One region of the Bradyrhizobium sp. 195 genome, then DNA from elsewhere that is predicted to be linked to it. Evidence: predicted binding sites of a transcription regulator. Region 1 holds the regulator's gene; each other region holds the start of a gene.
The links. The regulator PhoB, encoded in region 1, activates phosphate uptake and scavenging genes when phosphate is short. The targets are predictions, from matches to a motif close to TGTCATNNANCTGTCAT.
Positions count from the first base shown of each region.

Region 2: IVB26_RS18980 (RNA degradosome polyphosphate kinase) is a predicted target of PhoB. The motif match lies at 5,060-5,076, and genes of this name have one in related genera.
Region 3: phnF (phosphonate metabolism transcriptional regulator PhnF) is a predicted target of PhoB. The motif match lies at 4,214-4,230, and genes of this name have one in related genera.
Region 4: IVB26_RS37865 (DUF2794 domain-containing protein) is a predicted target of PhoB. The motif match lies at 3,888-3,904, and genes of this name have one in related genera.

Region 1 is NZ_CP082161.1:495,445-502,519, reverse strand. It holds gene IVB26_RS02245 (Hsp33 family molecular chaperone) at 1-14, opposite strand, end outside; gene argF (ornithine carbamoyltransferase) at 304-1,227, opposite strand; gene IVB26_RS02235 (aspartate aminotransferase family protein) at 1,227-2,435, opposite strand; gene IVB26_RS02230 (GcrA family cell cycle regulator) at 2,893-3,405, shown strand; gene phoB (phosphate regulon transcriptional regulator PhoB) at 3,646-4,353, opposite strand; gene phoU (phosphate signaling complex protein PhoU) at 4,377-5,093, opposite strand; gene pstB (phosphate ABC transporter ATP-binding protein PstB) at 5,105-5,926, opposite strand; gene pstA (phosphate ABC transporter permease PstA) at 5,923-6,774, opposite strand; gene pstC (phosphate ABC transporter permease subunit PstC) at 6,779-7,075, opposite strand, start outside.
Region 2 is NZ_CP082161.1:4,135,148-4,142,222, forward strand. It holds gene ndk (nucleoside-diphosphate kinase) at 1-304, shown strand, start outside; gene IVB26_RS18970 (TerC family protein) at 350-1,210, shown strand; gene ppx (exopolyphosphatase) at 1,276-2,778, opposite strand; gene IVB26_RS18980 (RNA degradosome polyphosphate kinase) at 2,794-4,986, opposite strand; gene IVB26_RS18985 (P-loop NTPase family protein) at 5,139-5,816, opposite strand; gene IVB26_RS18990 (CDP-alcohol phosphatidyltransferase family protein) at 5,909-6,451, opposite strand; gene purM (phosphoribosylformylglycinamidine cyclo-ligase) at 6,608-7,075, shown strand, end outside.
Region 3 is NZ_CP082161.1:663,915-670,989, reverse strand. It holds gene phnL (phosphonate C-P lyase system protein PhnL) at 1-275, opposite strand, end outside; gene phnK (phosphonate C-P lyase system protein PhnK) at 284-1,081, opposite strand; gene IVB26_RS03085 (alpha-D-ribose 1-methylphosphonate 5-phosphate C-P-lyase PhnJ) at 1,074-1,964, opposite strand; gene IVB26_RS03080 (carbon-phosphorus lyase complex subunit PhnI) at 1,961-3,064, opposite strand; gene phnH (phosphonate C-P lyase system protein PhnH) at 3,068-3,676, opposite strand; gene phnG (phosphonate C-P lyase system protein PhnG) at 3,681-4,157, opposite strand; gene phnF (phosphonate metabolism transcriptional regulator PhnF) at 4,265-4,993, shown strand; gene phnE (phosphonate ABC transporter, permease protein PhnE) at 5,122-5,970, opposite strand; gene phnE (phosphonate ABC transporter, permease protein PhnE) at 5,967-6,851, opposite strand; gene phnD (phosphonate ABC transporter substrate-binding protein) at 6,925-7,075, opposite strand, start outside.
Region 4 is NZ_CP082161.1:8,130,408-8,137,482, reverse strand. It holds gene acnA (aconitate hydratase AcnA) at 1-2,351, shown strand, start outside; gene IVB26_RS37870 (DUF1223 domain-containing protein) at 2,670-3,446, shown strand; gene IVB26_RS37865 (DUF2794 domain-containing protein) at 3,972-4,343, shown strand; gene IVB26_RS37860 (GNAT family N-acetyltransferase) at 4,453-4,983, opposite strand; gene IVB26_RS37855 (Bax inhibitor-1/YccA family protein) at 5,315-6,106, opposite strand; gene IVB26_RS37850 (ABC transporter permease) at 6,387-7,075, opposite strand, start outside.

The DNA of each region.
Region 1 (7,075 bases):
GATTGGAAAACCATGGCGCTTTATCTGGGGTCGGTGGGGGCGGAATGGAAGGGGGCGCGGAGTGGTGTGTTCCGTGCGAGTGAACCGTATCAAGCCACCGCAAACTCGATGTCGTCCCGGGGCGCGCGAAGCGCGAACCCGGGACCCATAACCACAGGATGACGTTGTAGCCGGCGATGACAACTTCGAGTCCTCGCCAAACGACGTCCTGCGGTTATGGGTCCCGGATCGGCGCGCCGCTGCGCGGCGCTTGTCCGGGACGACAGCGGAGAATGGGCCAGCGACGCAGCCCCACCACTGAGATCACTTCACCGCGTCAAAGCACCAGGCCAGAATGCCCTTCTGCGCGTGCAGGCGATTTTCGGCCTCGTCGAACACGACCGATTGCGGGCCGTCGATCACTTCATCAGTGACCTCCTCGCCGCGATGGGCGGGCAGGCAGTGCATGAACAGCGCGTCGGGCTTGGCCAGCGACATCAGCTTGCCGTTGACCTGGTAGGGCTTGAGCACGTTGTGGCGATGCTCGCCTTCCTTGTCGCCCATCGACACCCAGGTGTCGGTGACGACGCAATCGGCGCCGCGCACGGCGGCTTCCGGATCGGTGCCGAGCACGATCGATGCGCCGGTCGTCTTGATGAAGTCGCGCATCGCCTTTTTCGGCGCGAGCTCGGGCGGCGTTGCGACATTGAGCTGGAACTTGAAGCGCTCGGCGGCGTGCGCCCAGGACGCCAGCACGTTGTTGTCGTCGCCGGTCCAGGCCACCGTCTTGCCCTCGATCGGGCCGCGATGCTCCTCATAGGTCATGAGGTCGGCCATCACCTGGCAGGGATGCGAACGCCGCGTCAGGCCGTTGATGACCGGCACGGTGGCGTTGGCCGCAAGCTCCAGCAGCGCCTCGTGATTGAGGATGCGGATCATGATGGCGTCGACATAGCGCGACAGCACGCGCGCGGTGTCGGCGATGGTCTCGCCGCGACCGAGCTGCATCTCGGCGCCGGTGAGCATGATGGGCTCGCCGCCGAGCTGGCGCATGGCGACGTCGAACGACACCCGCGTCCGCGTCGAGGGACGCTCGAAGATCATCGCCAGCGTCTTGCCTTCGAGCGGCCTGACCGGCTGCTGCGCCTTCTGCTTCGCCTTCATGGCGGAGGATGCGGCGAGCATGCGCTTGAGCTCCGACAGCGGGAGTTCGTTGATGTCGAGGAAGTGTTTCGGCGACTTGCTCATCAGCTTGCCACCCGCTTGGTCAAACTGGACGAGATCGCAGCGCAGGCGCGCTCGAGCCTGATGACGCTGTCCTCGATCTCGGCCTCGGTGACGATCAGAGGCGGCAGGAAGCGCACGACATTGTCGCCCGCGCCGACGGTGAGCAGTTTCTCGCCGCGCAAGGCGGCCACGAGATCGCCCGACGGCACAACGGCCTTGATGCCGATCAGCAGGCCCTCGCCGCGGACTTCGCTGACGACATCGGGATGGCGGTCGATCACGGAGGCGAGCTTCTGCTTGAGCAGCAACGACATCTTCTGCACGTGGTCGAAGAAGCCGGGCTCGAGCATGACGTCGAGCACCGCATTGGCCGCCGAGATCGCCAGCGGATTGCCGCCGAAGGTCGAGCCGTGCGAACCGGGCCCCATGCCGGAAGCCGCATCCGCGGTCGCCAGCACCGCGCCGATCGGGAAGCCGCCGCCGAGCGCCTTCGCCAGCGACATCACGTCAGGTGTGACGCCGGTGCGCCTGTAAGCGAAGAGATCGCCGCTGCGGCCCATGCCGGTCTGCACCTCGTCGAATGCGAGCAGCAGGCCCTTCTCGTCGCAAAGCTGGCGCAGCGCCTTGAGGAAAGAAGGCGTCGCCGAGCGCACGCCGCCCTCGCCCTGGATCGGCTCGATCAGGATGCCGGCAGTGTCGGGGCCGATCGCTTTCTTCACGGCTTCGAGGTCACCATGCGGGACCTGGTCGAAACCGTCCATCGGCGGGCCAAAACCTTCGAGATATTTTGCAGAGCCGGTCGCCGCGAGCGTTGCCAGCGTACGGCCATGGAACGCGCCTTCGAAGGTGATGATGCGGTAGCGCTCGGGATGGCCCTTGGAGAAGTGATGATGGCGGACCAGCTTGATCACACCCTCCAGCGCTTCGGCGCCGGAATTGCAGAAGAACACGAAGTCCGCGAAGCTTTCATTGCACAGGCGCACGGCGAGCTTCTCGCCGTCCGGGCTCTGAAACAGGTTCGACATGTGCCAGAGCCTGGTCGCCTGCTCCTGCAGCGCCTTGATCAGATGCGGGTGGCAATGGCCGAGCGCATTCACAGCGACTCCCGAGGTGAAATCGAGATAGCGATCGCCATTGGTCGCGATCAGCCAGCAGCCTTCGCCGCGTTCGAAACCGAGGTCGGCCCTGGCGAAAACGGGGAGCAAATGCGGCGCTGCGCTGTTAGTCATGACGATCACTTGAATGTTGCGGACGGTGTGACGCGTGCATTGCGCAACGCACCATTGACCGGCCCGGAAAACGAAACGTGCCGCCTTTTAAGGGCGGCACGCAGGACTATCTTATGCTTGGCAAGACGGGTGTCAATGCCGCCCGGAAAGCCTCAGGAAACGCTGAATCCGTAGTCTTGCGGTGCCGATTTTGCGGGTTTTCACCACGGAACATGTGGAAGCGAGTCGGCGGACTCTTGCGCGGGAGTCACGCCATATTGTAGCGTTTGGATTGTCAGATACGACATCTCGTGCAGCGGTTCTGATCCCAAGAGTCCTCTTGTACCGGCGTAAACGTTCGGGCGTCAGTCACGCGCCCGGCGAGCCTTAAGGGATTCTGACGGCACGGGTTTTTGAAGGCTTAGGCATTCGCTGCAAGGCCCCAGGATGGCTGGCCGGCAGCGAGGGAAAGGGTGCAATGACGGTTTTGACCTGGTCCGATGATCGCGTCGAGCAGCTGAAAAAGCTCTGGGAGGCCGGACTTTCGGCCAGCCAGATCGCAGCAGAGCTCGGCAATGTGACCCGCAATGCCGTGATCGGCAAAGTGCACAGGCTCGGTCTGTCCGGCCGCGCCAAGAGCCCTTCGTCGGCAGCGCCCCGCCCGCGCAAGGCGCGTCCCGCGCAGCACATGATGCGCGTGACCCGCCCCATTGCGCGCGGCAACACCGCGCTGGCGCAGGCCTTCGAGGTCGAGGTGGAGGCAGAGCCTGTCACCTACGACAACGTGGTGCCGATGAGCCAGAGGTTGTCGCTGCTCGAGCTGAACGAGGCGACCTGCCACTGGCCGGTCGGCGATCCCTCGAGCCCGGATTTCTTCTTCTGCGGCGGCAAGGCGCTCTCCGGCCTGCCCTATTGCGCCCAGCACTCGCGCGTGGCGTATCAGCCCGCGGCGGACCGTCGTCGTGCACCGGCCAAGCCGGGCCCGCGGTAAGCTTGTTCTGAGATCAAGAGAGAGCCGTCATCTGATGATGGCTCAACAAACTCGATGTCGTCCCGGACAAGCGCGCCACAAGCGCGCGCAGATCCGGGACCCATAGCCACCGCAAGATGTGGTTACGGGGACTCGGAGTTACCTTTTCGCAAAAACAACCGCTGCCTGTGGTTATGGGTCCCGGATCGGCGCTTCGCTTGTCCGGGACGACACCGACGTTGTGGCAACAGCCCGCAAACCTTACGTCTGCTCAGCCTTCGCGAAGCGATCATCCAGCGCGTAGCCGGCGCCGCGGACGGTGCGGATCGGGTCCTGCTCGCGGCCGAGATTGAGCAGCTTGCGCAGGCGGCCGATATGGACGTCGACGGTGCGCTCGTCGATGTAGATGTCGCGGCCCCAGACGCTGTCGAGCAGCTGCTCGCGCGAGAACACGCGGCCGGGATGCTCCAGGAAGAACTCCAGCAGCCGATATTCGGTCGGGCCGAGATCAATCGGCCGGCCCGAGCGCGCGACGCGACGCTTGTCGCGATCGAGCTCGATATCGCCATAGGCGAGCACGGTGGCGAGCCGCTCGGGGCTGGCGCGCCTGAGCAGACCCTTCACGCGCGCCAAAAGCTCCGGCACCGAGAACGGCTTGACGATGTAGTCGTCGGCGCCGGTCGCAAGACCGCGTACGCGCTCGCTCTCCTCGCCGCGCGCGGTGAGCATGATGATCGGCAGCTGCTTGGTCTCGGGGCGGGTGCGCAGGCGGCGGCACAGCTCGATGCCTGACAGGCCCGGCAGCATCCAGTCGAGCACGATCAGGTCGGGAATGTGCTCCTTGAGGCGGGTGTCGGCGTCGTCGCCGCGCATGACCGTCTCGACGTCATAGCCGTCGCCCTCGAGGTTGTAGCGAAGAAGCTCGGTGAGAGCTTCCTCGTCCTCAACCACCATAATGCGTGCGCCCATGGTGTCGTCGCTCCTTGAGGTCTTCAGCTATTCGGGATCGTCGTGGCGAAGGTGGTCATGTCGCCCTTCGGCCGCTTGTCGGTGATCGCCTGGCCCTCGATCATGTAGAACACGGTCTCGGCGATGTTGGTGGCGTGGTCGCCGATCCGCTCGATGTTCTTGGCGCAGAACATCAGATGGATGCAGAACGAGATGTTGCGCGGATCCTCCATCATGTAGGTGAGGAGCTCGCGGAACAGCGAGGTGCAGATCGCGTCGACTTCCTCGTCGCCCTTCCACACCGCCATCGCCGCCGGCAGATCGTGCGCGGCATAGGCGTCCAGCACCGACTTGACCTGCTGCTGCACGAGGTCGGTCATGTGCTCCAGGCCGCGGAACAGCTTCAGCGGATGGAAGTCGGTCTCCAGCGCGGCGACGCGCTTGCCCATGTTCTTGGCGAGGTCGCCGATCCGCTCAAGGTCGGTCGCAACGCGCATGGCGCCGACGATCTCGCGCAGATCGACCGCCATCGGCTGGCGGCGGGCGATGGTGAGCACGGCGCGTTCCTCGATGCGCTTCTGCAGCGCGTCGAGCTCGGCGTCGATGGTGACGACGCGCTGGCCGAGCGCGACGTCGCGGCGGATCAGCGCGTCGACGGATTCGACGATCATGCGCTCGGCGATCCCGCCCATCTCGGCGACCAGGCGGGTGAGCTCCTGGAGGTCGGTGTCGAAAGCCTTGGCGGTATGTTCAGTACCCATGTTCCGTCTCCTCAGCCGAACCGGCCGGTGATGTAATCCTGCGTGCGCCGGTCGGTCGGCGACGTGAAGATCTTGCTGGTGTCGTCGAACTCGATCAGCTCGCCGAGATACATGAAGGCGGTCTTGTCGGAGACGCGCGCCGCCTGCTGCATGTTGTGGGTGACGATCGCGATCGTGTAGTTGTCGGACAGTTCCTGGATCAGCTCCTCGACCTTGGCGGTCGAGATCGGATCCAGTGCCGAGCAGGGCTCGTCGAACAGGATCACCTCGGGCCGCACCGCGACGGTGCGCGCGATGCAGAGGCGCTGCTGCTGACCGCCGGAGAGCGACAGGCCGGAGGCGTTGAGCTTGTCCTTGACCTCGTTCCACAGCGCGCCGCCACGCAGCGCCTTCTCGACGCGGTCGTCCATCTCGGACTTCGAGATCTTCTCGTAGAGGCGGATGCCGAAGGCGATGTTCTCGTAGATCGTCATCGGGAACGGCGTCGGCTTCTGGAACACCATGCCGACTCGGGCGCGCAGCAAATTGAGGTCCAGCCTGGCGTCGAGGATGTTGGTCTGGTCGAGCATCAGCTGGCCGGTGGCGCGCTGGCCCGGATAAAGATCATACATCCGGTTGAAGATGCGCAGCAGGGTCGACTTGCCGCAACCGGACGGGCCGATGAAGGCCGTGACACGGTGGGTGCCGAGCGCCAGATTGATGTTCTTCAGCGCATGGTGCTCACCGTAGTAGAAGTTGAGGTTGCGCGCGGTGACCTTGGCCGGTGCCTCGGGCAGCGGTTGCGAGCCGGGATGAACGGTCGGCGCGCTCACGGAAACAGACATTTCACTCATTTTGCAGTCCTCTCGGCGCCGATGATGCGCGCGCCAATGTTCAGGGCAAGCACGGTCAGGGTGATCAGCAGCGCACCGCTCCAGGCGAGCTGCTTCCAATAGGCGTAAGGGCTCTGGACGAAATTGTTGATCGTGACCGGCAGGTTGGCCATCGTCTTGTCCAGGCCGAGGCTGAAGAACTGGTTCGACAGCGCTGTGAACAGCAGCGGCGCGGTCTCGCCGGCGACGCGGGCGGTGGCGAGCAGCACGCCGGTGATGAGGCCCGAGCGTGCCGCGCGATAGGCGATGCGCTTGATGACCAGCGAACGCGGAAGGCCCAATGCGCTGGCGGCTTCCCGCAGCGGATTCGGCACCAGCAGCAGCATGTCCTCCGTGGTGCGTACCACCACCGGGATGACGATGACCGCGAGTGCCAGCGCGCCGGCGATCGCCGAGAAGCCGCGCATCGGCACCACCACCGCGCCGTAGATGAACAGGCCGATGATGATCGAGGGCGCCGACAAGAGGATGTCGTTGATGAAACGGATCACCGAGGTCAGCTTGTCGTTGCGGCCGTACTCGGCGAGATAGGTGCCGGCGAACAGGCCGAGCGGTGCGCCGATGCCGACGCCGAGCACGGTCATGATGATCGAGCCGACGATGGCGTTGCGCAGGCCGCCCTCGGTCGAGCCGGGCGGCGGCGTGTCGGCGGTGAAGACCTGAAGGTTCAGGCCAGCGAGGCCGTTGTAGAGCAGCGTGATCAGGATCAGCGCGAGCCAGGTGACGCCGAAGGCGGCCGCGGCGAAGCAGAGCCCGCGGATGACGATGTCCTTGCGGCGGCGGCGCGAATAGATCGGATTGAGGGCCATGACGTTAGTTCCCCGCTTTCTTGTCCAGCCGCATCAGCATCAGCCGCGCGGCGGCCAGCACGAAGAACGTCAGCACGAACAGCAACAGGCCGAGCAGGATCAGGCCGGACTGGTGCAGGCCATCGCTCTCGGCGAACTCGGAGGCGATCGCCGCCGAGATCGTGGTGCCCGGTGCGAAGATCGACGAGGAGATGCGGAACGAGTTGCCGATGATGAAGGTCACCGCCATGGTCTCGCCGAGCGCGCGGCCCAGCGCCAGCATGACGCCGCCGATGATGCCGACGCGGGTGTAGGGGATCAC
Region 2 (7,075 bases), 3.6 Mb from region 1:
CCGCATGACCAAGGAACAGGCCGAGACCTTCTATGCCGTTCACAAGGCGCGGCCGTTCTTCGGCGAGCTCGTCGAGTTCATGACCTCGGGCCCGGTCGTGGTCCAGGTGCTGGAAGGCGAGAACGCCATCGCCAAGTACCGCGATGCGATGGGCGCGACCGATCCGTCCAAGGCCGCCGACGGCACCATCCGCAAGCTCTACGCCAAGTCGATCGGTGAGAATTCCGCGCACGGCTCGGATGCGCCGGAGACCGCCGCGATCGAGATCGCGCAGTTCTTCTCGGGCAACGAGATCGTCGGCTGATCCATCAGCTGATAGTTTAGGCCGACACGGGCGAAAGGACGTATTGTGAACTGGCTCTGGCAGATCTTCGATCCCGCTACGATCGGGGCGTTCTTCACCCAGTTTCGCAACGAGATGGCCGAACCGACCTTCTGGATCGCGGTCGGCAAGATCATCTGGATCAACATCCTGCTCTCCGGCGACAACGCGCTGGTGATCGCGCTCGCCTGCCGCGGCCTGTCGCCGCGGCACCGGCTGTGGGGCATGATCTTCGGTGCCGGCGCAGCGGTGATGCTGCGGATCATCTTCACCGGCATCGTCGCGACCCTGATGGAGCTGCCGTATCTCAAGCTCGTCGGCGGTCTCGCGCTGATCGTGATTGCGGCCAAGCTCCTGGTGCCGGAAAACGAAAACGAGGACGACGTCGAGTCCGCCTCGCATCTATGGCAGGCCATCCAGATCGTCGTGGTCGCCGACATCGTCATGAGTCTCGACAACGTCATCGCGGTTGCCGCCGCGGCCAATGGCAGCGTGCCGCTCTTGATCCTCGGCCTTGCCATCAGCGTGCCGCTGATCGTCGCCGGTGCGGCGCTGATCATGGCGCTGCTCGAAAAGCTGCCGGTCCTGGTCTGGGCTGGTGCTGCGCTGCTCGGCTGGATCGCGGGCGAGGTGATCGCGACCGACCCAGGCGTCGCGCCGAGGCTGCACACGCTCTTCGAGGGCCCGTTCGGTGCTTCGCTCGACTCGATGCTCGGTGCCTTGCGCATCCCGCCGCAATTCGGCCATGGCGGCGCCGGCGGCGAATATCTCTGCGCGATCCTCGGCGTGGTCGTCGTGCTGGTCGTCGGCACCATCTGGCGCCGGCGCAGCCTGAGCGCCGCCGCACTGGAATCGTCCGAGCGGCACGCCAGGGCGTCGGCGGAGTAGGCGTTTCCGAGGGATGCACACGTCACCTCTCCTCGCTGGAGAGGTGAGCGCTTCTTCAGCCGATGCTACCGCCTCACGATCGAGCCGGCGCGGCTGACCAGCCGGGCGAGCGCGCGAAAACGGCTGCCGACGCGGTCGGCGACGAGATCGCCGAGGCGGTGCTCGAACACCAGCATCAGTTTGCGTCCCAGGCTGCGGAAATGCGTGGCTGGCAGGACGCCCGGCCGCGCCGCTGAGATCAGATGCGCGACGCGGAACGCAGCGCCCAGGAGGCGCGCGCGTTCGAGCTGCGCCGGCGTCAGCAGTTCCTGCATGGTGACCGGCGGCTGGTTTTCCTCGCTCAGGCCCGCATAGCGATAGAACACCGACAGCCCGACGAAGGCGCGCTCGGTGTGGGTGATCGCGCCGAAATTGCCGTTGACGACGAGGCTCAGTGTTTGCTCGCCGCGATGATCGGGATGCACGCGCCAGCCGATGTCGGACAGCAGGCACGCGGTGTGGCGCAGCCGGCGGTCCTCATCGGTCTCACGCAGCTTCACGACGCGCGCGAGGCGGTCGGTCCAGGCGATCAGCTCGCGGGCGTGCTTGGCCGAGCGTGACAGCAACTGATTCAGCTCTTCGGCAGCGCAGATCAGGCCGTCCTTGTTGCGTTCCGCCTCCGGCAGCTTCTCGTGCAGCAGGCCCTCGCGCACGCCGAAGGTCGAGAACACGATGGTCTTCGGCTTCGCCACGAGGATGATGTGCTCGAGCACCAGCGCCGCATAGGTGAGGAGCGGGCGGCGCGCGTCCGCAACGCTCTCGATATCGGCGAGCATGTCTGCGGCCGCAAGGCGCCGGAGACGGCGCGAGAAATCGAGCGCCTCAGCCGCGGAAATCGAATAGCCGTGCATCACCTGGAGCGGATAGCCGCTCTGGATGATGTGAATGCGCGCGAGCGCGCGCCAGGTGCCGCCGACCGCGTAGAAAGTGCGGCCGCGGCCCGCGGTGAGCTGCGGCACCTCGTCGAGCGCCTCGCGCACGATGCGATCGGCGCGCTTGAGCGATTTGTGTGCGAGATCCTGGAGCGCGAGTCCGCCGAGCGGCAGCGTCACGCCGCTGCGCACGCTGTTCTTGCGCACGTCGATCAATTCGAGCGAGCCGCCGCCGAGATCGCCGACGATGCCGTCGGGGTGATGGATGCCCGAGATCACACCAAGTGCCGACAGCCGCGCCTCGCGCGGACCCGACAGGATCTCGATCTTGACGGCGCAGATGCGCTCGGCCTTGGCGATGAAATCGGGGCCGTTGGAGGCGTCGCGGCAGGCGGCGGTCGCGATCGCGAACACGCGTCCGACCTGCATCACGCGGCACAAGGCGCGGAATCGCTTCAGCGAGGTCAGCGCCTTGTCGACGGCGTCGGGCGCGAGCAGGCCGGTGCTCTGCACCTCGCGCCCGAGGCCGCACAGCGTCTTCTCGTTGAAGATCGGAATGAGGCTCCGCGTCAGCCCCTCGTAGACGACGAGACGGACCGAGTTGGAACCGATGTCAATGACTGCGACGCTCGAGCCGCGCTTGCGCGGCCGCTTCACGTCGGAAATCCCTGATCAGGATTGATGGCGTTCGTTCCGGCGCGTGAGACGACGCGGCGAGGATTCCTTGAGCGACTTTCCACGGCCAGACAGACTCGGATTTGTCATGAAGTAGTTGTGGACATTGAAAGGCTCCTCGCCCTTCGCGGTCTTCATACGCGTTGAGGACCCGTCCGGCAACAATTGCCAGCTCTGCTCATTGTCCTTCAGGTTGGCGACCATGATCTGTTCGAGAACCTGCTGATGCACCGTCGGATTTTGCAGCGGACACAGCACCTCGACGCGGCGGTCGAGGTTGCGCGGCATCATGTCGGCCGAGGAGATATACACAGCCGCTTTGGCGCTCGGCAGGCCCTGACCCATGCCGAAGCAGTAGATTCGGCCGTGTTCCAGGAAGCGTCCGATGATCGACTTGACGCGGATGTTCTCGGACAGGCCGGGAATGCCGGGACGCAGGCAACAGATGCCGCGCACCACGAGCTCGACCTGCACGCCGGCCTGTGAGGCCTCGTAGAGCGCGTCGATGATGTCGGGGTCGACCAGCGCGTTCATCTTCATCCAGACCGCACCGGGCCGGCCGTGCCGTGCATGCGCGGTCTCGCCCTGGATGTGCTCGATGATGCGCTTGCGCAAGGTCAGCGGCGACACCGCCATCTTTTCCAGATCGCTCGGCGCGGCATAGCCGGTGATGAAATTGAACACGCGCGCGGCATCGCGGCCGATGGTCGGATCGGAGGTGAAGTAGGAGAGGTCGGTGTAGATGCGCGCGGTGACCGGGTGATAATTGCCGGTGCCGGTGTGGACGTAGGTGGTGAGGCTGCCGCCCTCGCGGCGCACCACCATCGAGAGTTTTGCGTGCGTCTTCAGTTCGAGGAAGCCGTAGACGACCTGCACGCCGGCGCGTTCGAGGTCGCGCGCCCAGCGGATGTTGGCTTCCTCGTCGAAGCGCGCCTTCAGCTCAATCAACGCCGTGACGGATTTGCCGGCTTCGGCGGCTTCCACGAGCGCGCGCACGATCGGCGAGTTGCTGGAGGTGCGGTAGAGCGTCTGCTTGATGGCGACGACATCGGGGTCGCGCGTCGCCTGCTGCAGGAACTGCACCACCACGTCGAAGGATTCGTAGGGGTGATGGACGACGAGGTCCTTCTGCCGGATCGCGGCAAAGATGTCGCCGCCATGCTCGCGCACGCGCTCGGGATGGCGCGGCACGTAAGGGGTGAATTCGAGATCGGGCCGGTCGAGGCGGGTGAGCTGCGAGAGCTCGTTCATGGCGAGCACACCGTCGACCAGGAACACCTCGTCGTCGGCGGCCGAGAGCGCATGCTGCACGAAGTTGCGCAGCTCTTCCGGCATCTTTCCGTCGATCTCGAGCCGGATCACCGACCCGCGGCGGCGGCGCTTCAGCGCAGTCTCGAACAGGCGGACGAGGTCTTCGGCCTCTTCCTCGATTTCGAGCTCGGAGTCGCGGATGATGCGGAAGGCGCCCTGGCCGTGGAGATTGTAGCCGGGGAACAGGCGATTGATGAACAGGCCGGTCGCCTGCTCCAGCGAGATCAGCCGGACGGCCTTGCCCTCGGTCGGCAGGCGGATGAAGCGGTCGATCTTGCCGGGCATGCGGATCAGCGCGTTCATCTGCTTGCCGTCGGCGGCGCGCGTGAGCTGGAGCGCGATCGTGAAGCCGAGGCTCGGAATGAACGGGAAGGGGTGAGCCGGGTCGATCGCGAGCGGCGTCAGCAGCGGGAACACGTTGTTGAGGAAGTAATCCTCGATCCAAGTTCGTTCCGCCTTGGTGACGTCCTTGCCGTCGACCAGGACGATGCCGACGTCGGCCAGCGTGCCGCGCAGATCGCGCCAGATCGCCTGCTGGTCGGAGGCAAGCTGCGAGACGGTGCGGTTGATCAGCGCGAGCTGCTCGGACGGCGTCAGGCCGTCGGGGCTGCGCTCGGCAATCCCCTCGCGCACCTGGGCCTTGATGCCGGCGACGCGGACCATGAAGAATTCGTCGAGGTTATTCGCTGAAATCGACAGGAATCGCACGCGTTCGAGCATGGGGTGGCTCGGATTGACCGATTCCTCCAGGACGCGGCGGTTGAAATGCAGCCAGGAAAGCTCGCGGTTGATGAATCGTTCGGGGCTCGATGCGATCGCCGGCAGGCCTTCGGCCTCGGGGGCTTTCTCTTTAACTTCAACAGCTTGCGCAGAATCCATCAGAAGTCGGTCCATCCAGTTCGCCCCAATTTGCGACTTACGCGCAAAACCGGCGGGAGCATGTGTTAGAGCGATGACGTTTCGATGACATTGATGTTCCGCCGCTCCGCCGCGTCAAGCGGGTCTGGCGTGGGGGCGGCCGCGCAGGCCGATCAGGCGTCCCGCAAGAGCTCGGCGGCCAGCGCCCTTGTGACAGGGCGGCCGAGCCGGAGGGCCTCGCTGTCGAGCAGTTCGACGGCCTGGCGGGCGGCGGCCGAGGACCGCTCCAGGCGGGTGGCGAGGTAGCCGACCACGCTCTCGTCCACGGCGAGCTGGCGGTCGGCGCAGAATTTGACGATCAGGCCGCGGAAGAGCTGGTCGTCGGGCGGCAACAACGCGACCACGGGCACGGCGCGCAAACGCGAGCGCAGGTCGCGGAGCTCGATCTCCAGCGAGACCGGCACCTCACGTCCGGTGAAGAGGACGTAGGCGCCGTCCTCGCGGGCGAGATTCATCAGGTGGAAGAGGGCGCGTTCGTCGAATTCCCCCACCTTGAGATCCTCGACGACCAGCGCGCCGGTGGCGAGCGCGCCCGGAACGGCTGTGGCAGTCAGTGCATTGGCCGAGGTTGAGCGGGCACCTGATACCTCGGCCCAGATCGCGGCGAGATGGCTCTTGCCGCTTCCCTCCGGACCGGCGAGCCACATGATCCGGTTCGGCCATTCCGGCCAGCTGTCGATCAGGCCGAGACCGGCCGCGTTGGCAGGGCCTTCAAGAAAGTTGTCCCGGCTGAGGCTCTCCGCATGCGGAAGCGAAAACGCCAATTGTCGGGGATGGACGCGGCCTGCCACGCTTGCTTTGCTCCATGCCGGCGTGCCGGCTTGCTGGATAAGGATTCGACTTAATCGAGCGGGAGTTGGCCTTTTGCGGGCCGCATCCGCTCTCATTTGGCCTCGATCGTGCTCATGTGCCGCAGCCACTCGACCAGATAGAGTGACACCGAGGAGAGCGTGAAGACCGTCACGAGACCCATCAGGATGATATCATAAGGAGCCGGCTTGAAGCCGAAGGCAAGCGCCGCCAGCACCAAGGCGGCGAACGACACCTGTGCAACGGTGTTGAGCTTGGACACCTTCGAGGGCTTCATCTCGACCGGCCGGTCGAACAGCCAGGATACGATCACGGCGGCGACGATCATGATGTCGCGCGACACCACCAGGATCACGATCCAGCGCGGAATCGCGCCCCAGATGCCCAGCGCCATGTAGATCGAGACCAGCAGCGCCTTGTCCGCGAGCGGATCGAGCAGGGCGCCGAGCTCGCTCGTCATGTTGAAGCGCTTGGCCAGGAAGCCGTCCACGGCATCGCTGATACCGGCGATCAGGAAGACGGCGAACGCCACCTCCATTTGGCTCGACACGATGGCCCAGACGATGATCGGGACCAGCATGATGCGGCCCAAGGTAATGATGTTCGGAATACTCACGAAAGCGCTTCCCGGCACCCGGCCTGACCTCGAATTCGGCCCTTTGGAGGCTGAACCGGTTGATATCTCTACATAGTATACGGAGGGGCGCCATGCGAGCCATTGCGCGTCCCCGGAATTCGACGTAACCAGCCGCAAACCCACTGGAAATCGGGCATGACCGACCGCAAAAACGGCCTCACTTACGCCGATTCAGGCGTCGATATCGATGCGGGCAACCGCCTGGTCGACCTGATCAAGCCGATGGTGCGCGCCACCGCACGGCCCGGCGCCGACGCCGAGATCGGCGGATTCGGCGGCCTGTTCGACCTCAAGGCGGCCGGATTCAAGGACCCCGTCCTGGTGGCCGCCACCGACGGCGTCGGCACCAAGGTCAAGATCGCGATCGAGACCGGGCTGCACGGCGGGATCGGCATCGACCTCGTCGCCATGAGCGTCAACGACCTCGTGGTGCAGGGCGCCGAGCCGCTGTTCTTCCTGGACTATTTCGCCTGCGGCAAGCTCGACCCCGAGGCCACGGCCGCGATCGTCGCGGGCGTCGCGGAGGGCTGCCGCGAATCCGGCTGCGCCCTGATCGGCGGCGAGACCGCCGAGATGCCGGGACTCTACAAGGACGGCGATTAC
Region 3 (7,075 bases), 170 kb from region 1:
CGGCGGACGTTGAGCACCTGGCGCGGCTCGGCGGCGGCAAGATCGATCAGCGCGCCGCGATGGCGGATGCCGATGCGGCCGGAATCGCAACGGTAGTTGCCGAAGATCATCTTCAGGATCGACGATTTTCCGGCGCCCGACGGCCCCGACAGCACGACGCATTCGCCGGGATCGACCTGGAAGGTCACGCCGCTGACAACCGGCAATTCGATGCCGCCCTGCAGGTGCATCGTGAAGGTCTTCTTGGCGTCGGCGATATCGATCATGGCGGACATTGCAATGCTCATGGCGGCAGAATCGAGGAGACAAGGAGTTGCGTATAGGGCTCGCGAGGATCGTCGAGCACCTGGTCGGTGAGACCGGTCTCGATGACGCGGCCGCCCTTCATCACCATCACGCGATGCGACAACAGGCGCGCCACCGCGAGATCGTGGGTGACGATGATGACCGCGAGATGCAACTCGGCGACGAGGCTGCGCAGGAGGTCGAGCAGGCGGGCCTGCACGGAGACGTCGAGGCCACCGGTCGGCTCGTCCATGAACACCAGGCGCGGCTCGGTGACGAGATTGCGGGCGATCTGGAGCCGCTGGCGCATGCCGCCCGAATAGGTGCGCGGCGCATCGTCGATGCGGGCGACGTCGATCTCGACGCGCGTGAGCCAGTCCGATGCGGTGTCGCGGATGCGGCCGTAGTGATTCCAGCCCACCGCCATCAGCCGCTCGCCGACATTGGCGCCGGCCGACACCGCCATGCGCAGCCCTTGCGCAGGATCCTGATGCACGAAGCCCCAATCGGTCCGGAACAGGAAGCGCCGCTCGGCTTCGCCGAGCGTGGCGAGATCGCGCGCGACGCCGTCGCGCATCCGATAGGACACATGGCCGCCGCTGGCCGCCAGCTGGCCCGATAGCAGCTGAAGCAGCGTCGACTTGCCCGAGCCGGACTCGCCGACGATCGCCAGCACCTCGCCGGGATAGAGCGAGAACGACACGTCGCGGCAGGCGGCGATGCGGCCGAAGGATTTGCTGAGAGATCTTGCGACCAGCAGCGGTTGGTCGTTTTCAAGGGTATCGAGATCAGCCATGCGAGCCCGCCTTCTCCTTGTATGGCGCGGCGCTGAGGCTGCCGTGATGGCCGGCAGCCTGGCGGCCCTCGCAATAATCGGTGTCCGAGCAGACAAACATGCGGCCGCCCTTGTCGTCGGTGACGATCTCGTCGAGATAGGAGTTTTCCGCGGCGCACAGCGCGCAGGGCGCGTTGAAGCGGTAGGGCTCGAACGGATGGTCCTCGAAGTCCAGCGACACCACCTGCGTATAAGGCGGGATCGCGTAGATGCGCTTCTCGCGGCCGGCGCCGAACAATTGCAGCGCCGGGCAATTGTCCATCTTGGGATTGTCGAATTTCGGCGTCGGCGACGGGTCCATCACGTAGCGCGCGTTCACCTTCACCGGATAGGCATAGGCGGTAGCGATGTGGCCGAAGCGGGCGATGTCCTCATAGAGCTTCACATGCATCAGGCCGTATTCGGCCAGCGCGTGCATGCGCCGCGTCTCGGTCTCGCGCGGCTCGAGGAACCGCAACGGTTCCGGGATCGGCACCTGATAGACCAGCACCTGATTTTCGTGCAGCGTCGTCTCCGGGATGCGGTGACGCGTCTGGATCACCGTCGCATCGTCAGTCGCCGTGGTCGTGGCGACGCCCGCGGTCTTGGCAAAGAATTTTCGGATCGAGATCGCGTTGGTGGTGTCGTCGGAGCCCTGGTCGATCACCTTCAACACGTCGGCGGGACCGATGATCGCCGCCGTCACCTGCACGCCGCCGGTGCCCCAGCCATAGGGCATCGGCATTTCGCGGCTGGCGAACGGCACCTGGTAGCCGGGGATCGCGATCGCCTTCAGGATGGCGCGGCGGATCATCCGCTTGGTCTGCTCGTCGAGATAGGCGAAGTTGTAGGCGGGCGCGTTCATTCCGCGGCCTCCTTCATGGCATCGGGCGCTTGGGCCTCCGCGAACTCCTGACGCAGCTTGCGCAAAAGCCCGAGCTCGGACTGGAAGTCGACATAATGCGGCAGCTTCAGATGCTCGACGAAGCCGGTGGCTTGGACGTTGTCCGAATGCGACATCACGAACTCCTCGTCCTGCGCCGGTGCACGCACCTCCTCGCCGAGTTCGCGGGCGCGCAGTGCGCGATCGACCAGCGCCATCGACATGGTCTTGCGCTCGCTTTGGCCGAAGGCGAGGCCATAGCCGCGGGTGAAGCACGGCGCTTCCGTCGCAGAGCCCTTGAACTGATTGACCATCTGGCACTCGGTCAGTTCGATCGAACCCAGCGGCACGGCGAAGCCGGCGTCTTCCGCGACGAATTCCACCTCGACCTCGCCGAAGCGGATCTCGCCGGCAAACGGATGGTTGCGGCCATAGCCACGCTGGGTGGAATAGCCCATCGCCAGCAAAAACCCTTCGTCGCCGCGCGCGAGATTTTGCAGACGCAAATCGCGGTCGGCCGGGAAGTTCAGCGGCTCGCGGGTGAGATCGCCGACGCTGGCGCCATCTTCGGCCTGCGGCGAGGATTCGATCAAGCCGTCGCGGCCGAGAATGTCCGTCACGCGCGGCGTCGGCGCCGTGGACGCATCAGCAGTCGCCGGCGCCTCCGGCACAAAACCTTGCGCGAGCGAGGGATCGAGCAGGCGGTGGGTATAGTCGAAGGTCGGCCCGAGGATCTGGCCGCCCGGAATGTCCTTGAAGGTCGAGGACACCCGCCGCTGCACGCGCATCGCGCCGGTGTCGACCGGCTCGCTCGCACCGAAACGCGGCATGGTGGCGCGGAAGGCGCGAACCAGGAAGATCGCCTCGATCAGATCGCCGCGCGCCTGCTTGATCGCAAGCGAGGCAAGCTCGCGATCGTAGAGCGAGCCTTCACTCATGACACGGTCGACGGCGAGGCCAAGCTGCTCCGAGATCTGGTCGAGCGTGAGCTCCGGAATGCTTTGGTCGCCGCGCCGCTTGTGTGCGAGCAGGCGATGAGCGTTCTCGATGGCGCGTTCGCCGCCTTTGACTGCGACATACATGCTTCAGCTTCCCTTGCTCACGACGCGCGTGGTGCGGGGGATCGCCACCACGGCGTCATCGGCGACCAGCACGACATCGATGCCGCGTGGAAACAGCGCCTCGTTGACATGCAGGCGCTCGAACAGATCGAACGGCTTGATCGACGCCTGGAGCGTCGCGGCGCCGTCGATGCCGGGGCCGCGCAGCTCGAAGCCGCGGCCTGCATCAAGGCGCTCGACCTGGATGATCAAGGTGGTCGAACGATCCGGATATTCGCTCGTCCCGAGCGCAAAGCGTTCGAGCGGCGGAAGCGCTCCGCCATCGCTGATCAGCGCGAAGCTCGCGATGGAGGAATCCTGCACCACCGGCGCGCCGGTGTGGAATTTCAGCCATTTCACCACGTCCACGCTCTCCGCCATCCGCGAGTCGAGCCAGAGCGGCGTGTCGTGATCGAACAGCGTCAGTGCGATCGCGGCGGTGCCGCGCATCATCCTGTCGGGCGTCCCCGCTCCCGGCACGATGCGCTGGACCGAGCCGGGCCGCGCCATCGCGTCCATCACCGAGCGAAAGGTCGATTGCGCCGACAGCACCTTGTCGGCGAAACCCGGTGGCAGTTCCGCAATCGTGGTCATGATCTCACCCCTCACCGCGCACCATGGTGTAGAAATCAACCTTCGTCGCAGCGGTCTCGGCCGCCGCCTGCGTGCGCCTCGTCATAAGCTGCTCACGCAACGGGGCGATAACGTCCCGCTCGACCGCCGCGCTGAAATCACGGGACTGCACCAGCGCATCGCACAGGGCGATCAGCCGCGCCTTCTCACCGTCGCGTCCGAGCGTGTAGCCGAAACCGACCTCGCCGCTCGCAAGCCGGACCGCCGCGCGCGACACCGTGGCTTCGCCGAGGTTGAAGGGCGCGCCGTCGCCGCCGGCCCGGCCGCGCAGCATGACGAGGCCGTTTTCGGGCGCCCGCAGATCCTGATGGGCCGGCAGGGCCAGGTCGCGAGCCAAGTCGCGGAGGCGGGCGGCGATCTCGCCCGCCTCCGCGTGCGCCAGCACGGCCATCGCGGCCTTGCGCTGGGCTTGCTGGTCGTTGTGTTGCGTCACCGGATCCACCGAACTTGCCGATTCTAAGTTGTCTATGATAATAGACAACTTCATAAGTGAGCGCCATGACTGTTTCGTGACAAAGCCGTGATTTCTGGGCTAGGCTGACCGGCGATATGAGCATGCAAGACACTGCATCGTCGGGCGTCGCGCTATGGCGCCTCGTTGCCGACGGCATCGAGCGCGGCATCGCCGACGGCCGCTTTGCGGCCGGCGACAAATTGCCGGGCGAGATGGAGATCGCCGAGACCTATCGCGTCAACCGCCACACCGTGCGGCGCGCGCTCGCAGCCCTTGCCGAACGCGGCCTGGTGCGGGCCGAACGCGGCAGTGGAACCTATGTCGAGGCGCAGAAGCTCGCCTATCCGCTGCGCTCGCGCACCCGCTTTTCCGAGATCGTCGGCGCCGAGGGGCGCGAACCGCATGGCCGGATGATCGAGGCAACGGAGGACGTCGCGACGCGCGAGCTGGCGCGGGAGCTCGGATTGAAGGCCGGCGCGCCGCTGGTGCGGATCGAGGCGATCCGCCTTGCCGATCGCACGCCGATCTGCGTCTCCACCACCTGGCTGTCGGCCGTGCTGTTTCCCGACGCGGGCGCCGTGTTCGCAGCGACGCGCTCGATGACGAAACTGCTCGAACATTATGGCGTGCGCGACTATCGCCGCGGCGCGACCCGGATCACCGCCGGCATCGTCGACGCAACCGACGCGGCCCGGCTCGATCTCGCGCTGGGACGGCCGATCCTGGTGGTCGATGCCACCGACCACGATCTCGAGGGCAAGCCGCTGCTGACCAAGCACTCGCGGTTTGCCGCCGAGCGCGTGGAGTTCTTGGTAGAGTCGTAGCGGCGCTCTTTCCGGCGAGCCCGGACTCGTAGGGTGGGCGAAGGCGCACTTGCGCCGTGCCCACGATCTCTCTCAATCGTTAAAGGTGGTGGGCACGCTTCGCTTTGCCCACCCTACGGCACCGCTGGTCAGGCGACAGCACGCCTTCCAATAATCGCAAACCGCAGCTTGCCGGAGATGAAATCGATCGCGGCGACCGCGACCAGGATCATCAGGATCAGGAACGACACCTTCTGCCATTCCAGCACGCGGATCTGCTCGGCAAGCTGGAGGCCGATGCCGCCGGCGCCGACGATGCCGATGATGGTGGCCGAGCGCGTGTTGGATTCGATGAAATAGAGCACCTGGCCCGCGATCACGGGCAGGACCTGCGGCAACAGGCCGAAGCGGATCTCGTGCAGTGGGCTGCCGCCGGAGGCGCGGATGCCTTCGACCTGCTTCTGGTCGGCGCCCTCGATCGCCTCCGAGAACAGTTTTCCAAAGGCGCCGAAATCCGACACCGCGATGGCGAGCACGCCGGCGAACGGCCCCAGCCCGACGACGTTGATCCACACCAGCGCCCAGATCAGCGTGTCGACGCCGCGGATCGAATCCAGGACGCGGCGAACCGGAAAGCGCAGGAGCTTCGACGGCACCACGTTGCGCGCGGCGAGCAGGCTGACCGGAAGTGCGAACACCGCAGCCAGCGTCGTGCCGAGCAGCGCGATCGAGAGAGTCTCGCCGAGCGCCTTCAGGTAGATCGGCAGCGAGGAGCCGGGATCGGGCGGGATCATCATCATGCTGATCCAGCCGAGCTGGCTGAGACCTGCGATGAATCGCGACGGCGAAAAGTCGAGATCGACGAGGCCGTAAATGAGGATCGCGAACGCCGCGACGATCATCGCCGGCATGGCGAGGCGCGCCGAGGCGGGCCGGTCGAACACGTCGGGGTAGCGCGCCCGAAGCTCTCGCGTATCGACCTCGTGCGGCCTCGTCACGTGCGCGCCTCCCCGCCGAACAGGCGGCCGCGCAGCCAGCCGGTGGTGATGTCGATGATGAAGACGGTGATGATGATGGTGAGCAGGATCGCGCTGACGTCCGAATAGTAGAACTTGCGGATGGCGACCACGAGCTCCTGGCCGATGCCGCCGGCGCCGACGAAGCCCATCACGGAGGCTTCGCGGACGTTGATCTCGAAGCGCAGCAGCGCGTAGCTGGCATAGCCCGCCGTCACCTGCGGTACCACGGCAAAGCGCATGCAGGACAGCCAGCTCGCGCCGGTCGAGCGGATGCCCTCGACAGGCTTCATGTCGGCGTTCTCGACGATCTCCGAGAACAGCTTGCCGAGCGCGCCGGTGGAGTGGATGGCGATCGCGAGCACGCCCGCCATCGGTCCCAGACCGAAGGCGATCACGAAGATCAGCGCGAAGACGATGCCCGGAACGGTGCGGGCGAATTCGAGCAGGCGCCGCACCGTGAAGCGCAGCCAGGGTGCAGGCGAGGTGTTTTCGGCCGCGAAGAAGTTGAGGCAGAATGCCAAGGTCGCACCGATCAGCGTGCCAACATAGGAGATCAGCAGGGTCTCGCCCAGCATCTTCAGCCATTTGCGCCAGCCCCACAGCCACTCGCCGACATCGGTCCAGACGCGTTGGCCGTTGTCGAGCGTGAGGATGCGGTCGAAATAGCTGATGAAGTTGCCGAAATAGGTGAAGAGCGTGCGCAGATTCACTTCGGCGCCGATCGCGGCGAGCAGCAACGCCGCGGCGAAGATCACGATCCCCGACAGCAGGCGGAGCCGCCTGCGCCCGACCGCCCGGCGATAGGCGGCGTTGAGCACGGCGAGCTGCTGCTCGGGAAGGATCGAAACCGCTGTCGTCATCGGCCTGAGATTAAGTCCCGTCAAAGAAAGAGCCGGGTCGATGGACCCGGCTCCAGTGGCATCGTCCCGATAGTTAGGACGCCTTCTTTTTACGCAGCGCGTCGACGAACTTGATCAGCTCGATCGTGCCATCCCAATCCTTGGTGGTGGCGGGATGAAAGCCCTTCTTCTGGCCGTCGGAAAGACGGTCGAACGCGGCCTTGTCCTTGGCCGGCGCGTCGAAG
Region 4 (7,075 bases), 680 kb from region 1:
TCGATCTCGTCATCGACCACTCCGTGATCGTGAACTTCTTCGGTGACAACAAGGCTTTCGGCAAGAACGTCGCCGAGGAATACAAGCAGAACCAGGAACGCTACGAGTTCCTGAAGTGGGGCCAGAAGGCGTTCACAAACTTCTCCGTCGTGCCGCCCGGTACCGGCATCTGCCACCAGGTCAATCTCGAATATCTCTCCCAGACGGTCTGGACCAAGAAGGAGAAGATGACGGTCGGCAAGAAGACCGGCACCTTCGAGGTCGCATACCCTGACTCGCTGGTCGGTACCGATTCCCACACCACCATGGTCAACGGTCTCGCCGTGCTCGGCTGGGGCGTCGGCGGCATCGAGGCGGAAGCCTGCATGCTCGGCCAGCCGCTGTCGATGCTGCTGCCCAACGTCGTCGGCTTCAAGCTGAAGGGCGCAATGAAGGAAGGCGTCACCGCGACCGACCTCGTGCTGACCGTGACGCAGATGCTGCGCAAGCTCGGCGTCGTCGGCAAGTTCGTCGAATTCTTCGGCCCCGGCCTCGACAATCTCTCCGTTGCCGACAAGGCCACCATCGCCAACATGGCGCCCGAATACGGCGCGACCTGCGGCTTCTTCCCGGTCGATGCCGCCGCGATCGATTATCTCAAGACGTCGGGGCGCGCCGCGCCGCGCGTTGCGCTGGTGCAGGCCTACGCCAAGGCGCAAGGGCTGTTCCGCACTGCCAAGTCGGCCGATCCGGTGTTCACGGAAACGCTGACGCTCGATCTCGCCGACGTCGTGCCGTCGATGGCCGGTCCGAAACGCCCCGAAGGCCGCATCGCGCTGCCGTCGGTTGCCGAAGGCTTCTCGCTTGCGCTCGGCACCGAGTACAAGAAGGCCGAAGAGCCGGCGAAGCGCTTTGCCGTCGAAGGCAAGAACTTCGAGATCGGTCATGGCGACGTCGTGATCGCCGCCATCACCTCCTGCACCAACACCTCGAACCCGAGCGTCTTGATCGGCGCCGGTCTGCTGGCTCGTAATGCCGCCGCGAAGGGCCTGAAAGCAAAACCGTGGGTGAAGACCTCGCTCGCCCCGGGCAGCCAGGTCGTCGCGGGCTATCTCGCCGATTCCGGTCTGCAGAAGGATCTCGACAAGGTCGGCTTCAACCTGGTCGGCTTCGGCTGCACCACCTGCATCGGCAATTCCGGTCCGCTGCCTGAGGAGATCTCGAAGTCCATCAACGACAACGGCATCGTCGCGGCTGCCGTGCTCTCCGGCAACCGCAATTTCGAAGGCCGTGTCTCGCCGGACGTGCAGGCGAACTATCTAGCTTCGCCGCCGCTGGTCGTCGCCCACGCGCTCGCGGGCAGCGTCACCAAGAACCTCGCGGTCGAGCCGCTCGGCGAGGGCAAGGACGGCAAGCCGGTGTACCTCAAGGACATCTGGCCGACGACGAAGGAGATCAACGCCTTCATGAAGAAGTTCGTGACCGCGTCGATCTTCAAGAAGAAGTATGCCGACGTGTTCAAGGGCGATACCAACTGGCGCAAGATCAAGACGGTCGAGAGCGAGACCTATCGCTGGAACATGTCTTCGACCTACGTGCAGAACCCGCCCTATTTCGACGGCATGAAGAAGGAGCCGGAGCCGGTCACCGACATCGTCGAGGCGCGCATCCTCGCCATGTTCGGCGACAAGATCACCACCGACCACATCTCGCCGGCCGGCTCGATCAAGCTTACCTCGCCCGCCGGAAAATATCTCAGCGAGCACCAGGTGCGTCCGGCCGACTTCAACCAGTACGGCACGCGCCGCGGCAACCATGAAGTGATGATGCGCGGCACCTTCGCCAACATCCGCATCAAGAACTTCATGCTCAAGGGCGCCGACGGCAACATTCCGGAAGGCGGTCTCACCAAGCACTGGCCCGACGGCGAGCAGATGTCGATCTACGACGCCGCGATGAAGTACCAGCAGGAGCAGGTGCCGCTGGTGGTGTTCGCCGGTGCCGAATACGGCAACGGCTCCTCGCGCGACTGGGCTGCCAAGGGCACGCGTCTGCTCGGCGTGCGCGCCGTGATCTGCCAGAGCTTCGAGCGCATCCACCGCTCCAACCTGGTCGGCATGGGCGTGCTGCCGCTGACGTTCGAGGAGGGTACCTCCTGGTCGTCGCTCGGCCTCAAGGGCGACGAGAAGGTCACGCTGCGCGGTCTCGTCGGCGAACTGAAGCCCCGCCAGAAGCTGACCGCGGAGATCGTCTCCGGCGACGGCTCGTTGCAGCGCGTTTCGCTGCTTTGCCGCATCGATACGCTGGACGAGCTCGACTACTACCGGAACGGCGGCATTCTGCACTACGTGCTGCGCAAGCTCGCGGCCTAAAGCATGATCCGGAAAAGTGCGCAGCGGTTTTCCGGAAAGATCATGCTCGAACAACAGCGCAAAGCGCGCTTACCGCGCTTTCGCGCGCGAATTTGTGAACGGTGGCTCACCGCGACGTGAGTAGAAGGTTAAACGAAGGCGGCCTATCACAAGGCCGCCTTCGTGCGTTTGCGGCATGCTTTAGATGGGCCCGCCCGGCGGAAACCTCCCTTTGGACGGTCTGCCTGGGCGGTCGAGTGTGCCGCGCCCCGTAAGACTACGGTGACCGTCCGGCGATAAGATCTCCCTTCCCACGAGCAATGGTGTGCGGCGTTCGACATGACAACAATGACGGCTTCTCATCTGGTTTCACGTTGGTCCGGTGCCCTCTGGTCGGGCGCTATCGGCATCTGTGCGATCGTCGCTGTCATCCGTCCTGCGCAGGCTGATCCCCGCGCCGTTGTCGAATTGTTTACCTCGCAGGGCTGTTCCTCATGTCCGCCCGCGGACCAGATCATCGGCGATCTCTCCAAAGACCCGTCGATCATCGCGCTGAGCATGCCGATCGATTATTGGGACTATCTGGGTTGGAAGGACACGCTGGCGGATTCGCGCTTCTCTGCACGCCAGCGTGCCTATTCGCGCATGCGCGGCGACCGCGAGGTCTATACGCCGCAGGTCGTGGTCAACGGCTCGACTCACGTCATCGGCAGCGACCGTACCGGCATCGAGAATGCCATCGGCAAGACCGACAAAGGCGCCGGCGTGATGAGCGTGCCGGTGACGATGTCGCTCGCGGGCAAGCAGATCAACGTGTCGGTGGCCGCGAGCAACGAGCCCGCAGCCTCGCATGGCGAGGTCTGGATCTGCTCGATCGCCAAGTCGGTGCCGATCGCGATCTCCCGCGGCGAGAATCGCGGGCAGCAGGTCACCTATCACAACGTGGTGCGCAACCTGCTCAAGGTCGGTGACTGGACCGGGCGTTCGGAAAGCTGGACGGTGCCGATCGAGAACCTCACGCGCGACGGCGTCGACGGCGCGGTGGTCTATGTCCAGGACGGCAGCCGAGAGAAGCCCGGCCCGATGCTGGGCGCGGCGTACACGTCGCTGCACTGATTCGAATTTCTCTAGCGCTACGCTCGTACTAACTCCTCATGGAGAGAGCGCGCGCAGGAGCGCGCTCCTCAAGATGAGGAGAGCGAGTCTTCGCGCGGATGTTTGGTGAGAAGATCGGTCGCGGCCGGAAACATTCCGACACAAACAAAAAAGGACCAACTTGCGTTGGCCCTCCTTGTTGCGCGTACAGACCCGATCCTGTTCGACCCCGGGGGGCTGGGGGCTGAGGAATCCGGAACCGAAAGGACCGGGTCAACGCACGTGAGTCTTTTCGCAATGCAGGGCGGCAGTCGCTGGGCGGAAAAGCGGCGAGAGTATGATTCCTGCTAACGATCCCGTGACGGTTTGCCGCGAGGAAGTTCCACTCCTGCGTGTGCGCTCATTCCGATAAGTTGAGTAGCGAGTTCCATCAAGAGCCTTGCAGCGGGGAACGGTTGGCGCAATCATATCACTGTCATGATCTGCGGTTCCGGGGACGGTTTTCGCGGACGCGATCATGTCGTGCGACGAGGAGGCGCGCTTCCCATGAGTCTGTCGGAGGATGCTGATCCGAGCGAGCAGCGCGCGGCGGCGCGTCCCGCCGCAGCCAGCGCCCAGCAGTCGAACCGGGTGACCTTCAACCGGCTCGAGCTGCACCGCATTCTCAATCTTTACGGCCGCATGGTCGCCGACGGCGAGTGGCGCGATTATGCCATCGACTTCCTCAGGGATCGCGCCGTGTTCTCGGTCTATCGCCGTGCCTCGGAAGTGCCGATCTATCGCATCGAGAAGGATCCGCGGCTGGCGCGCAAGCAGGGCATGTACAGCGTGATCTCGGCGACGGGCTTGATCCTGCGCCGCGGCCACGAGCTGGAGCGCGTGCTGCTGGTGATCGATCGGAAACTGGCGGTGGTCTAGCCACACGTCCGGTGCCGTAGGGTGGGCAAAGGCGCACCGCGCCGTGCCCACGTCCTTTCTCGATCGCCGTAAATCGTGGGCACGCTCCGCTTTGCCCACCCTATGAGACCTACTTCCCCGGCACGCTCCTCGCGCCCTCGCCGAGGTCGCGCTGCATCATCACCGTGTCGAGCCAGCGGCCGAATTTCAGCCCGACATTGGGATGGGTGCCGATCATCTTGAAGCCGCCTTTGGTGTGCACGCCGATCGAGCCGGCATTGGCGGAATCGCCGATCACCGCGATCATCTGGCGGAAGCCGCGCGCCTCGCATTCGGTGATCAGCCGGTCCAGCAGCAACGAGCCGACGCCGCGACGGTGGAAGGAGGGGTCGAGATAGATCGAGTTCTCGACCGTGAAGCGATAGGCCGGCCGCGGCCGGTAGGCGCCGGCATAGGCATAGCCCGCGACGCGGCCGTCGAGGATGGCGACGAAATAGGGATAGCCGCCGTCGACCAGCGCGCGATAGCGGCGCGTCATCTCCGAGAGTTCAGGCGGCTCCAACTCGAACGTCGCGGTGCCCTCGCGGACGGCCTGCTGGTAGATGGCGGTGATGGCGGGAAGGTCGGCCTCGGTGGCGGGCCTGATTTCAGGTGCGGACATGGAAAGAAGACTAAAGCCTTCCCGCGATGGCTGGAAGGGGCACCGCTGCATCCCCGTACGCCGTCATTGCGAGGAGCTCTTGCGACGAAGCAATCCAGGCTGCCTCCGCGGAGAGATTCCTGGATTGCTTCGCTCCGCTCGCAATGACCGGGAAAGACCGTCCTCGTAGCCCGGATGGAGCGCAGCGAAATCCGGGGTAGGTTCATCCGCGGGCTCGACTTTCCCGGATGCGCTACGCTCCATCCGGGCTACGCGCGCACGGCGCTTTCCCGGCCCAAACAAAAACCCCGGCCTTTCGGCCGGGGTTCATGTCGTTCACTCGGTTGAGCGCTTAGTCGCGCTGGCCGAGGAGCTGCAGCAGCAGCGTGAACAGGTTGATGAAGTTCAGGTACAGCGACAGCGCGCCGGTGATGGCCGCACGCTCCGCGATCTCACCGCCGGCCGAGGCGTAGCCGTAGATGTAGTCGTTCTTCAGTCGCTGGGTGTCCCAGGCGGTGAGGCCCGCGAACACCAGCACGCCGACCACCGACACGATGAACTGCAGCAACGAGCTCGCCAGGAACAGGTTCACCAGGCTCGCGATGATGATGCCGATCAGGCCCATGAACAGGAACGAGCCCATCCCGGTCAGGTCACGCTTGGTGGTGTAGCCGTAGAGGCTGAGCGCGCCGAAGGTCGCCGCGGTGATGAAGAACACCCGAACGATCGAGGTGTGCGTGAACACCAGGAAGATCGACGACAGCGAGATGCCCATCAGCGCCGCGAATACCCAGAACAGGATCTGGGCGGTCGAGGGCGCGAGACGGTTGATGCCCGCCGAGATCACGAACACCATGGCGAGCGGCGCGAGCATGAACAGCCACTTCAGCGGGCTGACGAACATCGCGTAGCCGAACGGCGTCAGGAACAGCTTGCCGACGCGGACGGCGTCCGCGGTCGGCACGTCTGTTACGGCAGCCATGTAGACGCCGAGCGCGGCAAGGCCGGTGATGGCCAGGCCAATGCTCATGTAGTTGTAGATGCGCAGCATATAGGCGCGCAGGCCGGCATCGACCGTCGCGGCGTCAACACGCCCGGCGGCCCTGCCGAAAGGAGAAGCGTAGTTACGGTCTAGGTCCGACATGGTCGAATTCCCGTTGGTTGGTCCGGTCCGGCATGAGGGTCGCCACGCCGCCGGTTCGTCAAATTCTATCTCGGATACCGATGCCAACCGACTAAATTTTGGCTAACAATCGGGGCTCCGAACCCATTCGATATGTGGGAAACTAACACATTCGCTGCAACCTTCCACGCGCGGCTGAATGTCGCCCTTGGCGGCGATCCTGACGCGAGCCTGACAAGCGATGTGGTTAATTGCGGAAACCGGGGGGATTCCGCCCGGCTTGATCCTCCGCTTCAATTTGTCACAAATTCCGCAACACCGTGGCGGGCTTTTTGTTCAACGCCAGCAGCGTGCCGGCAAGCCCGAGCCCGACCGTGACGACCAGGGCGGCCGCCACCACGCCCGCCGCGCTGCCGGCCTGCCAGACGAAGCTCAGCGTCATCAGCCGCGTCACGATCATCCAGGCCGCGATGCTGCCGGAGATCACGCCGAACAATGCGGTGGCGAGCCCGATCAGGAGATATTCGAGCGCATAGGCGCCCAGCAGCCGCAGCCGCGTCGCGCCCAGCGTCTTCAGGATCACCGCATCGTAGACCCGGTGGCGATGGCCGGCGGCGAGCGCCCCGCCCAGCACCAGGATCGCCGAGATCAAGGTCACGGCGCTGGCGCCGCGAATGGCCAGCGCCAGATTGGTCACCACCGAGCCGACCGTCTCCATCACCTCGCGTACGCGCACGCTCGTCACCATCGGGTAGGCGTCGGCGACCTGCTTGATGATCTTGCCGTCGCCTGCCGCATTTCCGCCCGCTTCCGTCAGCGTCGCGATGTGGGTGTGCGGCGCGCCCTTGAAGGCGTTCGGCGAGAACACGAGAACGAAGTTGATGCCGAGTCCCTGCCAGTCGATGGTGCGCAGATTGCCGATTCTAGCCGGAATGTCGCGGCCGAGCACATTGACCACGACTTCGTCGCCGAGCTTGAGGCCTAATCCGT